DNA from 3 places in the Pseudoalteromonas sp. SR41-1 genome. Region 2 is predicted to be linked to each of the others. Evidence: predicted binding sites of a transcription regulator. Region 2 holds the regulator's gene; each other region holds the start of a gene.
The links. Region 2 encodes LexA, which represses DNA repair genes until DNA is damaged. Its sites were predicted from a motif close to TACTGTATNNNNATACAGTA; they were not measured.
Positions count from the first base shown of each region.

Region 1: a site for LexA is predicted at 2,645-2,664, ahead of uvrD (DNA helicase II). Genes of this name have one in related genera too.
Region 3: a site for LexA is predicted at 2,855-2,874, ahead of ruvC (crossover junction endodeoxyribonuclease RuvC). Genes of this name have one in related genera too.

Region 1 is NZ_JACJEK010000004.1:3,479-7,949, forward strand. It holds gene H5118_RS04125 (GNAT family N-acetyltransferase) at 1-437, opposite strand, end outside; gene uvrD (DNA helicase II) at 415-2,580, opposite strand; gene H5118_RS04135 (hypothetical protein) at 2,884-3,108, shown strand; gene H5118_RS04140 (YacL family protein) at 3,225-3,593, shown strand; gene H5118_RS04145 (dUTP diphosphatase) at 3,674-4,297, shown strand; gene yrfG (GMP/IMP nucleotidase) at 4,313-4,471, opposite strand, start outside.
Region 2 is NZ_JACJEK010000022.1:69,489-73,959, reverse strand. It holds gene H5118_RS17495 (hypothetical protein) at 312-692, shown strand; gene H5118_RS17490 (PaaI family thioesterase) at 693-1,133, opposite strand; gene lexA (transcriptional repressor LexA) at 1,301-1,918, shown strand; gene coxB (cytochrome c oxidase subunit II) at 2,402-3,544, shown strand; gene ctaD (cytochrome c oxidase subunit I) at 3,544-4,471, shown strand, end outside.
Region 3 is NZ_JACJEK010000027.1:35,618-40,088, reverse strand. It holds gene ruvB (Holliday junction branch migration DNA helicase RuvB) at 647-1,654, opposite strand; gene ruvA (Holliday junction branch migration protein RuvA) at 1,662-2,279, opposite strand; gene ruvC (crossover junction endodeoxyribonuclease RuvC) at 2,282-2,806, opposite strand; gene H5118_RS18850 (ABC transporter permease) at 2,936-4,471, opposite strand, start outside.

The DNA of each region.
Region 1 (4,471 bases), on a different contig from region 2:
TTAATAATATTCGCGAAACGTTGATTAAATAAACTGTATTCAATGGTGTGACCGTGTGATTGCACTGTACTTAATGCGGGATCTTGCCAAGAGGCTAAATTATCTAGTTCAGGCAGTAATAAAAACAGTATACCGCCTGCTTTAACGGTGCCGGCAAGTGCTGCAAGTTTATCAGGGTGCAAACCACTAAAACCATCGTAAACAGCATGAGCAAATTCTTGCCCTAAAATTTGGTGTGTGCGAGTAGGCCAGTACGAATTTTTAATCGCGCACTGCTTTGATACAACAAGTGTATTGTTTTCATCTATTAATGAGTTAAGTATTTCATAACACCAAGCTGGGCTGCCCGTGATCAACACTAGCTGACGATGATACGCGCCAGCTAATTGTTGCTCTAACTCATTTAGGTGTGCTTTATACCGCTTGTAATCGTGCATAGGCCGTTACTAACCATTTGCTACCAAGGTCGTCAAAGTTAACTTGTACGCGAGATTGTGCGCCACTACCTTCATAATTCAGTACAGTACCAATACCAAACTTAGCATGCAGTACGCGTTGTCCTAAGTTAAAGCCACTGTCTTCAAATGCGGCATGGCTAACTGATGCGCTAAAACGCCCAGCGGCAGGCGGGCGAGAAACCTGTGTTTTAATACGGATTTCTTCTACGCAGTCTTCAGGGATTTCGCGTAAAAAGCGAGATGGGCTATGGTATTTTTCTTGCCCGTATAAACGGCGACTCTCAGCATGGCTAATGTATAACTTATCCATTGCTCGTGTCATGCCTACATAACAAAGGCGGCGCTCTTCTTCTAAGCGACCCGACTCTTCGTTGCTTTGCTGAGAAGGGAACATGCCTTCTTCTACGCCTACCATAAACACTAGCGGAAACTCTAAGCCTTTAGCTGAGTGAAGCGTCATCATTTGTACGGCGTCTTCGTGCTCTTCTGCTTGTCCTTCACCTGACTCAAGTGACGTATGGGCTAAAAAGCCTTGTAAAGGTGAGCTGTACTCTTCGTCTTCAGGCAGCTCATACTGATCACATGCGCTAATTAGCTCTTCTAAGTTTTCTACGCGAGCACGGCCTTTTTCACCTTTTTCGGCTTGGTACATTGCCATTAAGCCTGAGGTTTGAATTGTGTACTTGGCTTGCTCATGCAAAGTTAGGTCGCTAATTTTATCTTCTATTTGTTCAACGAGTTCTACAAACTTACTTACTGCACCAGAAGCACGACCAGATAAATGCTGTTGTTCTACAATTGCTTTTGCGGCATACCAAAGCGGTAACGATTCTGCTCGTGCACAATCGCGTATATGGCTCAATGTTTTATCGCCAATACCGCGTGTTGGCGTATTAATTACACGCTCAAACGCGGCATCGTCTTGACGATTACCTACTAGGCGTAAGTACGACAACGCATCTTTAATTTCTTGTCGTTCGAAGAATCGCATACCCCCATAAATACGGTATTTTAAGCCTTCTTGCAGCATGGCCTCCTCGAGTACACGAGATTGCGCGTTACTACGGTATAAAATTGCGGCATCTTGTAGGGCATTACCTGCATTTAACCAGCTTCGTAGTTTGCTACTTACAAAGCGTGCTTCGTCTAACTCATTAAATGCCGCATAAATAGAAATTGGCTCGCCATCGTTACCGTCGGTCCATAAGCTTTTACCCATACGCTCTGAGTTATTTTGAATTAATGCATTAGACGCTTTCAAAATAGTTGCTGTTGAACGGTAGTTTTGTTCAAGACGAATGGTTTCTGCGCTAAAGTCAGTTAAAAATCGTTTAATATTTTCGATTTTAGCACCGCGCCAACCGTAAATACTTTGGTCATCGTCGCCTACAATCATGATACTGCTTGTATCGCCTGCAAGTAACTTTAACCAAGCATATTGAATGGTATTTGTATCTTGGAACTCGTCTACGAGCATATGTGCAAAGCGTTGCTGATAATGACGCAGTAACGTTGGGTTATTTTTTAACACTTCGTAGCTGCGTAGTAATATTTCGGCAAAATCTACTAGGCCTGCTCTATCACAGGCCTCTTGGTAGGCGGCGTAAACACGCAGCATCATTTGCTCGTTAATATCGTATGCTTGAATATCTTTAGGGCGAAGTGCTTCATCTTTTTTAGCGCTGATGTACCAGCCAAATTGTTTGGCGGGCCATTTTTTATCATCGATATTCATCGATTTTAATAAGCGCTTGATCATCCGAAGTTGATCGTCAGAGTCTAAAATTTGAAAGGCTTCTGGTAAGTTAGCTTCACGGTGATGAGCACGTAAAATACGATGCGACAAACCATGGAACGTACCAATCCACATACCACCTACAGGGGCTTTTAGTGTTTCTTCAACGCGGCTGCGCATTTCTTTAGCCGCTTTATTAGTAAAGGTTACGGCAAAAATACTGTAAGCAGATGCTTGCTCAACTTGCATAAGCCACGCAATACGATGAACTAACACTCGTGTTTTACCAGACCCAGCACCTGCTAATACCAGCATGTTTTGTAGTGGGGCTGCAACGGCATCGCGTTGTTTGTCATTTAAGCCATCGAGTAATTGTGAAACGTCCATCGTTACGCCTTTTTAATCAATATTGTGGGCAGTATAACAGGTGTTTTTGCTAGGCTAAATAAAATACTGTTTTTATAAACAGCTATTTATAAAATAGCCTTAAAAACGAGTAACTTGATAATTTTTTGAACAAACAAAAAAGCGTAAACGCACAATAAAAATTGCTAATTTGACCTAAAGTTAGCAAAATTTACTAACTCTCTAAATCTAGACTAATTTAACTATTTGATTTGTAAGCTTTAATAAATTGGCATAGAGTGTGTAAGTAAATAATTATAAAATCAAATAAATACAGAGGTTAGTATGGCAGATCAAGGTTCTGGCGGTAACGTAATCGCAGCATTATGTAATATATTTTTTCCTGGTTTAGGGCAGTTAGTGCAAGGGCGTATTTTAGCGGCTATATTTTTTGCACTCGCTATTATAATAAGTTACGCACTAATTTATGTGCTTGTAGGTTTTGTACTAGTGCCTATTATGTACTTATGGTCGATTATTGACGCAGCGCGTTATAGATCGCGAAGTTAACTGCTTTAAAGTTGAATAAAATAGCGCCCTTGTGGCGCTATTTTACTTTATATGTCCTGTGGTTTGCGGGCGTTTACGTATATAATTACGCAATTAAAGATTTACAGGCAAATCCTATGGAATATCAATTTATTCGCGACCCTATTAGTGGGCTACGTATTAAAATAAGTAGTGAACACGCTATTATTGGTCGCTGGCTAAACGAAGAAATAGGCAAAGACAAAGTAGCTATGGTTCAAGCGCTTATTGCATCGGTGAGTTCAAGCTATGAGCCGCTAACGCTAAAAGGCCAAGAAATAGATTTAATATTAACCAAAGACGAAGCACTATTTGAAGCCCATGCGCTTCATCAAGACAGTGAAGACCTAATAGCGTATCAAGATGACGATTTAGCGCTTGAAGAAAATGGTTTAAGTAGTGGTTGTGGCTTTGAAGATTTCATTGATTTAATTGATTCATGGGCTGAATTTAGCGGCTCAAAGTAAACTACATATTAAGATAGTGCTGATGCGTTAAGCTTCCTTTATCTGTACTATTACACTAATCAAAAACGACAGGAATGAATATGTCTGCCAATTTAAACAAGCTAGTAGTTATGCTAGAAATGCAAAACGCCATGAACACTAAAGTACATGAGCAATGGTTTACTCAAGGATTCGAATGGTACCGCGCTATTTGGGTTGAGTGCGCTGAAATGCTGGATCATCATGGTTGGAAATGGTGGAAAAAACAAACACCAGATACTGAACAAGTTATTTTAGAGTTGGTTGATATTTTTCATTTTGGTCTATCGCTTAGAATTGACGGCAAAACTAGCTACGAAGACTTAGCAAAGCAACTTGAAGCTGAGCTTAGTAATGCTCAACAAGCGGATGACTTTAAACAAACGCTAGAAATATTAGCGGCTTCCGCCGTTGCAGATAAAACGTTTAATGCCGCTGCCTTTGCCGGCTGTATGGCGCAAATGGGTATGGATATTGATGATTTATATCGCGGCTACGTAGGTAAAAATACGTTAAACTTTTTCCGCCAAGATCACGGCTACAAAGATGGTAGCTATATTAAAGAATGGAACGGGCAAGAAGATAACGAGCATTTAGTTGAAGTAGTTAAAAGCCTTGATACAGAACATGCAGATTTTGCAAAGTTAGTATACCAAGGCCTTGAAGCGCGTTACCCAAAAATCTAGCCCACGTAAACTGAGTTAAATAATCTTACGATAGTCGGTAACACTCAGGTAATCGGCTATTTCGTTATGTGGTTGTTGGCTATCAGGGTTAGCAACTGCCAGTAAGTGCTCGATGCCGTATTCTCGTGCGGCATTTAATACCGGCACACTGTCATCTACAAACAAAGTGCGCTG
Region 2 (4,471 bases):
TTTAGTCTTATTATTTTTAGAGGCTAGTTTATTACATTAATGGGATAAGTTACTGCGACATTTTGTCGCAGTTTAAACTATAGCTTACTGTAATCATTTAAAAATAAAAAAGATTACACTTAAATTCCTAACATGACTTATCTGTTTAATTGAGCTGGATGTTTGATATCCAGCTAGCTTTAAATGCTAAAAAATACTTAAAAGCTGCGAAATATCCATATAAAGTGGTTATTAGGGCATAGTTGATTTGGTATAACGGTAAAACTGCGTTAAAGTTTGCAATGAAATTATTAGAGGATAAATACGAAACGATGTCGGAAATTCAATTTTTAAATGTAGATCTTGAGCTTGAATCAAAGCAAGATATTAGTTTGCTAGTGGCGGACTTGAAAAAAGTCGCGACGATTTTACATTATGACAAAGACGAATACCGTCAACTAGCGCGTATTGAAGCTACAGGTGAGGTGAGCACACCTGATAAAGCCATAAACCATATATGTGAGCTTATTGAATCGTGTTCGCGTAACGCGCTAAAGCAATGGTTAAGCTGTTCACGTAGAACGTTTGATATTGGTTTTGAATCAGGGACTTCTCCTAAGTGCTTTAATCAAGCCTTAGATGCAGATACATTATTGCGTATATCTGCGATTGGTGCGGGTATGGAAATTACCATTTACCCAATCGAAAAGTAACTATCTTCGCTCTACGACTGCTGCGGTCATTTTTGATACGCAGCACAGCTCATTGCGGCTATTTGTAATTTTTATTTCCCACACTGAACTACGTTTGCCAATATGAAACGCTCTTGCCGTTGCTGTTAAAGTGCCGTTGCGAGATGCTTTTAAATGACTTGCGCTAATCTCCTGTCCTACACAGTAAAATTTAGTAAAATCGACAACAAAGTTAGCGGCATAGCTGGCAACTGTTTCGGCAAGTACAACGTTAGCACCGCCGTGAACCATCCCCATTGGGTTATGATGCTCAGGAATTGCCGGCATTGTGGCAACCAAATAATCATCGCCAATTTCTGTGACTTCTATCCCCATAGTTTTCATTAATGTTCCTTGGCCATTAATGCCTTGTTCTAACTGCTTGCACAGCTCTAAGGTGATGGGCTGGTACCAAATACTCATAATGTCTCCTTTGCATTTTTAATCATTTATAAACTTAGCTTTAGTTATATCCCTAAAATGTACACAAGTGAAATTACTTTAGCTATTTTAAGGCTTAATTTAAATTTGCGATTTTTATTTAACTGTATATACTCACAGTTAAATGTACTGTATGGAAAACCAGTTGTATGCGACCATTAACGAACCGCCAAGCTCAAATACTCGAACTAATTAAAGTTTTTATTAAAGACACTGGTATGCCTCCTACACGTGCTGAAATAGCGCAAACATTAGGTTTTAAAAGTGCCAATGCTGCTGAAGAACATTTAAAAGCACTTGCTAAAAAAGGCGCAATTAAAATGAAACCAGGTGCAAGCCGTGGTATTCAATTAATTGAAGAAGAAGAGCCAGAACAATTAGGTTTACCGCTTATAGGGCGTGTTGCTGCTGGTTCACCTATTTTGGCGCAAGAGCACGTTGAAAGTCACTGCAAAATCGATCCATTAATGTTTAAACCGGCTGCAGATTTTTTACTACGCGTTAACGGTATGAGCATGAAAGATATTGGTATTATGGATGGTGATTTACTTGCTGTACATCGTACTCAAACCGCTGAAAATGGACAAGTTGTTGTTGCTCGCCTAGACGAAGACGTAACTGTAAAACGTCTTGAGAAAGCGGGTCGTAAAGTATTACTTCATGCTGAAAACGACGATTTTGACTCTATTGAAGTAGATCTTGAGAATGAGTCTTTTAATATTGAAGGCTTAGCCGTTGGCGTTATAAGAAACGCTGATTGGATGTGACTTTAAAAATAGCTTTTAAACAAGCAGTTTTATAAATGCGTACTAATTAGTACGCATTTTTGTTTTAAAATTTGTACTAAAAAATAGGGCGTAAACAGCCCACTGACTATTTAAGCTGTAAACTTTTTTGCACTTATATTTCTCCCCTCCGAATGCGTTAAACCCCTTTGTTTTGCTCATATTTTGAACTTCCTGTTGCCCAGTTGATTACCGATTTTTATTAATTATTCAATATCACCTGATTGTTTTTTATACTAAAACTTGCTTGTTGTTCGTTTTTTAGCTAATTGTTAATGTGCTGAGCTAATAATAACTCACAGCTTTTTAGTTTTGAGAACACACAATATACACAAACTCGTTGTTGGCGCAGCAAAACCAATCAATATTAAATAAGATTGGCTAAAAAAATAAAAATAACGAATTGGCGTTTAAGCCGTATGCCTCTTCGCTTTGCATTCGCAATAGCATCAAAGGAGCCGTCACATGGGTAAACTGACCTCTACCTTGTGGCTTATATTATGTGTTTTTTCGCACCCAGTTTTGGCTAACAGCCAATACAATATGCGCAAAGGCGTAACCGATATAAGCAATAATGTATATCAGCTGCACATGACCATATTTATAATATGTTGTGTGATTGGGGTGATAGTGTTCGCAATTATGTTTTGGGCACTTATTCATCACCGTAAATCTAAAGGGGCTGTACCTGCCCAATTTCACGAAAGCACTAAAGTAGAAATACTTTGGACTGCAATTCCGTTTGTTATTTTAATTGCTATGGCAGTACCAGCCACTAAAACCCTAATTGCAATGGAAGATGCCAGCAAAGCTGATCTCACTATTAAAATTACGGGTTCGCAATGGAAATGGCATTATGAATATATGGGCGAAGATGTAGAGTTCTACTCTATTTTATCTACCCCGCAAGATGAAATCGCGAATCTTGCAGATAAAAATCCTAACTACTTACTTGAGGTTGATAAGCCTCTTGTACTGCCAATAAATCAAAAAGTACGATTTTTAATGACTTCTGACGATGTTATTCACTCTTGGTGGGTACCTGATTTTGCAGTTAAAAAAGATGCGAACCCCGGCTTTATAAACGAAACATGGACGAACATAAACGAAGAAGGTACTTACCGAGGCCAATGTGCTGAGTTGTGTGGTAAAGACCATGGCTTTATGCCCGTTGTGGTGGTCGCTAAATCTGAGGCTGATTTTAAAACATGGCTTACAGATGCAAAGCAGGCTAAACAAAAAGCAGCATTAGCAGATGCCGCATTACTTGATAAAACCCTCCCAAAAGAAGAATTAATGACTTTAGGCGAACAAGTATATATGGCTAATTGTGCTGCATGTCATCAACCTACTGGCATGGGGTTACCGGGCGTATTTCCTGCACTTAAAGGCAGCCCGATAGTGCTTGGCGATATAAAAGATCACATTGATGTAGTTATCCATGGACGACCCGGTACGGCAATGCAAGCTTTTGCCAAGCAGTTATCTATAAAGCAATTAGCTGCGGTTATTACTTATAAACGTAATGCGTGGGGTAATGATACGGGTGATGTTATTCAACCGAGTCAAATACAGACGGCACTTGATGCCAAAGTGGAGGCGAACTAATGAGTAGCATAGTAGAACAACCTAACGCCAATGAAGCTCATCATGCTCATCACCCAGCTAAAGGTTTTAAACGCTGGCTTTACACAACTAATCATAAAGATATAGGTAGTTTATATTTAATTTTTTCGCTGACCATGTTCTTAATTGGTGGCGCAATGGCTATGGTGATCAGAGCTGAATTATTTCAACCAGGTTTACAGTTGGTCGACCCTCACTTTTTTAATCAAATGACCACAGTGCATGGTTTAATTATGGTGTTTGGTGCGGTTATGCCCGCCTTTACAGGCCTTGCTAACTGGATGATACCACTCATGATTGGCGCGCCAGATATGGCATTGCCAAGAATGAATAACTGGAGCTTTTGGATTTTACCGTTTGCGTTTCTAATCCTATTGGCATCGTTATTTATGCCTGGTGGGGGGCCTGCATTTGGTTGGACTTTTTATGCACCACTGTCCACAACATACAGTAATGATAATACTGCATTGTTTGTATTTGCCGTACATATTATGGGAATTAGCTCAATAATGGGCGCAATCAATGTGATTGTAACCATAGTGAACTTACGTGCCCCAGGCATGACATGGATGAAGTTGCCCTTATTTGTATGGACGTGGTTAATTACTGCCTTTTTATTAATAGCCGTAATGCCAGTGCTTGCAGGGGCTGTCACTATGGTACTTACCGATAAGTATTTTGCGACCAGCTTTTTTGATGCCGCAGGCGGTGGCGACCCGGTGATGTTCCAACACATTTTTTGGTTTTTTGGTCACCCCGAAGTATACATTATGATTCTTCCTGCCTTTGGCATTATATCTACAATAGTACCTACCTTTTCTCGTAAAAAACTTTTTGGCTATGCCTCAATGGTATACGCCACATCCTCCATAGCACTATTGAGCTTTATTGTATGGGCTCATCATATGT
Region 3 (4,471 bases), on a different contig from region 2:
AATAGTAAAACTAATACCGAGCTATAACGAAATAAATTACTTAAGTTATAAATTTCATAAACTTATAAATTTAACGATTAATTAACGCACAAGATTCAAACAACAATAAAATTCACTAAATTAGTTTTTCTAATCTGAAAATACAAATTTTCTAGTTTGAACAAAAAAGTAAACTTACGTATTATTCTCCCATACCGAGCTAGCGCACTGAATGAGATAGTTTCATTAAGCCAAGTTCTTAGTAATAGGATATTTTATCGTATTACATTGTTTTACTCTTTCTGGATAAAACCAAATTTAGTAAAACGTAGTTCCCCTGGATTACTTCCTTCAACTTGTTGTTTGCCCGCATTTTTTGCGGGCTTTTTTTTGCCTGCAATTTAGCGCGCTACATATTTTATTTATAAACTAATAATTGCCCTACCTAATTTACAATAAGTAATTCGCTTACTAGTTTGAATGGTACGCAGGATAGCCTCGCGAGTCTTAACGCCCTGTGAATTAACAGTTAACTATAAAGCGTATTTGTATTTTGAAATAACATTTGCAACAGTGTGTTGAGGTTTTGGGTATAATAATTTGAAACAAAGGGATACTGAAACAATTACCTGCTGCGCAATAAACCACAGCAAGTAAAGTATATAGGCTAGTCTTTTTTAGGAAGTAAACCAAAGTGATGGTATGCACTGTCAGACACTATGCGCCCACGTGGTGTACGTTGAATAAATCCTTGCTGGATTAAAAATGGCTCTATTACATCTTCTATTGTTTCGCGCTCTTCGCCAATAGCAGCCGCTACATTGTCGAGCCCGACAGGGCCGCCCATAAATTTTTCGATTATGGCGAGTAAATATTTGCGGTCCATATAATCAAAACCACTTTTATCTACGTCAATCATATCAAGGGCTTGCTTAGCTACATCGGCGTTTACTGTACCGTCAGATTTTACTTGAGTGTAATCGCGTACACGGCGTAATAAGCGGTTTGCAATACGTGGTGTGCCGCGTGAGCGCTGGGCAATTTCGGTAGCGCCATCGTCACACATTTCTAAACCAAGATAATGTGCAGAGCGCCCTACTATGTGCGACAAATCTTCTACAGAATAAAACTCTAATCGCTGCACAATTCCAAAACGGTCACGCAGTGGCGATGTAAGCGAGCCTGCTCGTGTGGTTGCACCAATGAGTGTAAATGCAGGTAAGTCTAATTTAATAGAACGCGCAGCTGGGCCTTCACCAATCATTATATCAAGCTGGTAGTCTTCCATTGCGGGATACAGTATCTCTTCAACTTGCGGGCTTAGCCTGTGTATTTCATCGATAAACAGTACGTCGCCCTCTTCTAAATTAGTAAGTAGAGCAGCTAAATCGCCTGCTTTTTCAAGTACAGGGCCTGATGTTGTTTTAATACTTACGTGTAATTCATTGGCTACAATATTTGCAAGCGTGGTTTTACCAAGCCCAGGTGGGCCAAATATTAATAAATGATCGAGCGCTTCACCACGAGTTCGCGCAGCTTCAATAAAAATTTCCATTTGCTGCTTAACATGAGGCTGGCCTCTGTAGTCGGCTAAAAGTTTTGGTCTTATTGCACGATCTATAGAGTCTTCATTTGTTTTTTCAGTCGCATCAATTAAGCGATCCGCTTCAATCATGGGTTACTCACAACATAGATTTTAAAGATTCTCTAATAAGAACCTCAGTAGACATATCGGGTTTACTTATCGATTTTACTGCTTTTTGAGCTTGTGGCAATTTATAACCTAATGCAAGCAGTGCCGATACGGCATCATCCGCTGCATTATTAGCAATTGTCGCATCGCTCATTGGCTCTATTACTGCGCTGTCGCTAAATGGTGTAAATAAATCATTGCCCCAATCTTTTAGTCTGTCTTTCATTTCGAGTACTAAACGCTCGGCTGTTTTTTTACCTACACCGGGTAATTTAACAAGCGATGTTGAGTCTTCGTTATTTACACAACTTACAAATTGTTTTGCCGACATGCCCGATAAAATAGCTAAGCCAAGTTTTGGCCCTACGCCATTTGCTTTTAATAGCTCTCTAAACAAGGCACGTTCAACTTTATTATTAAAACCAAATAATAGTTGAGCATCTTCACGCACTACAAAGTGAGTGTAAACAATCGCATTTTCACCAATTTTTGGTAAATCGTAAAAACAGGTCATTGGCATTTGTACTTCGTAACCGACACCACTTACTTCGAGTAATATTTCTGGTGGCTGTTTTTCGACTAAAATACCATTTAAGCGGCCTATCATAGTTATTTCCTTAGACGTCCTCTAACGGTTTTGCTTGCGCTACCCGCTAGTTTAATTAAATTTTGTTCTGAGTGGGCGTGGCAAATCGCAATAGCGAGTGCATCAGCTGCATCGGCCTGTGGCGTACCGGGTAGTTTTAAAATATTTTTTACCATGTGTTGCACTTGTGTTTTATCTGCGCCACCGTTGCCTACTACTGCTTGCTTAATTTGCCTAGCTGAGTATTCAAATACGGGTAAGTCGGCCATCGCAGCGCCAACTATCGCAGCGCCTCTAGCTTGGCCTAGTTTTAAAGCTGAATCGGGGTTGTGCGCCATAAATACTTTTTCAATGGCAAAGGTTTCTGGCGAAAACTGCTCAATAAGCTGTGTAATGCCTTGGTAGATCATTTTAAGCCTAACCGGAAAAGGATGATCGGCTAACTTAATACAGCCACTGCCTAAGTATGTAAATTTAGAACCTTGATGGGCAACAACACCATATCCGGTCAAACGTGAACCAGGATCGATCCCTAAAATGATGGCCAAACAGCGCTCCATTGTTATTATTTTTAAATTACGCTAATAATGCCAGAGCACTGTATAAATTACCAGTACAAAGAAAAACAAAAATGCCCACGTACTAGGTGGGCATTTACAGAGCATGTTAGTTTAAGCTTACCCTAGGGCACGCACTAATCCTTGGGTGTTTTGTTTAAGTGTTCGGGCAATCATTAAATAACCTAAACCTGCCACAAATACGCCGCCAGCTACCGGCCCTATAATCCATATATGTGGGTGTAACTTACCTGCTAAATCAAACATTTGTTGCTGCACAATCAAAAGCGCTATATCACTAAAAAATGCAGCCACTAAACCAGCTAAACCGCCTAGTAATAAAAACTCATACAGGGTCGCGTTTTTAATTAATCGGCTTTTAGCGCCAAGCGTTCGCAGTATGACAATTTCTTGCATACGCTCACCTAAACTAGCTTGCACTTGTGATATAAGTACAAGCGCGCCACACAGCACAACAATTGCAAGTACAAAGCCAATGGCGAGCGATACTTGCGAAATAGTAGTTTGTATTTGCTTAACAAAGTTATCAATATCAATGGCTGTAATAGTAGGGTAAGTACGTAATAACTGGCTAAAGTCACGTTTTTGATCTGGATTTATACGTACCGACGAAATATACGTCGCGGGAAAATCTGCAAGTACATCAGGGCTTAAAATAATAAAAAAGTTAGGTTTAAGCGTGGCCCAATTTACTTTGCGCACACTGGTGATTTTAGCGTCGAACGACTGCGAACCAATTAAAAATGTAAGCGTATCGCCTATCTCAACATCTAAACGCTCAAGCATCGACTCCTCTACTGAAGCCTCAGCCATCGCATTGTCACCAAACCACGAGCCTTGTGTTACTTCATTTTGGTCAGGCACATCTTTAAGCCATGTAAGGTTTAGCTCGCGGCCAATACCTGCACGTGCTTCTTCGTCTTTTTTCTCGTTGTCTTGCAGCGATACAGAGCGCGCTACCAACTCGCCGTTCACAGCATTTACGCGCCCACGAATAGTTGGATAAAACTCTGATACTTGAATATCTTTTTGTGCTAAATATTCATTAATTGGCTCAAGCTCATTTTGCGTAATATTAACTAAAAACGCATTAGGCGCGTCGCTTGGAAGTTGCGACTGCCAATCAGATATCATGTCGTTTTTAAGTACCACTAAAAACAGCAGTAATTTAATCGCTAACGAAAAACTAATTAACTGTACCGCGTTCACATTTGCACGCTTTTGGATAGATGCAATTGCAAGCGACCAACTGTTACCTGGCTTTAATCCTAGCTTTCGACCACCACCAAATATTAATTTAGATACTAAAAACAGCACACCAATTAGCGCAAGTGTTGATATAAACAAAATAAGCGTTATTTTTATGTTGTTACTAAATAACCACATTAATAAAAACACGGTTAACGCACTCATACCTAAATGCACACGACTTACTGCCAACTTGTCGCCTAAGTTACGGCGCAGAACTCTAAGCGGTGGAATATCAAATAAATCAAATAATGGTTTAATAGAAAACATAACGGCACAAATTACGCCAGTGCTTATAGCCACCAGCCAAGGTTTAAAGCCACCTAAAGGCAGCTCTGTGCCCATACTTTTTGATAAGTAACTTGTTGCTATTTCTTGCAAGCCATA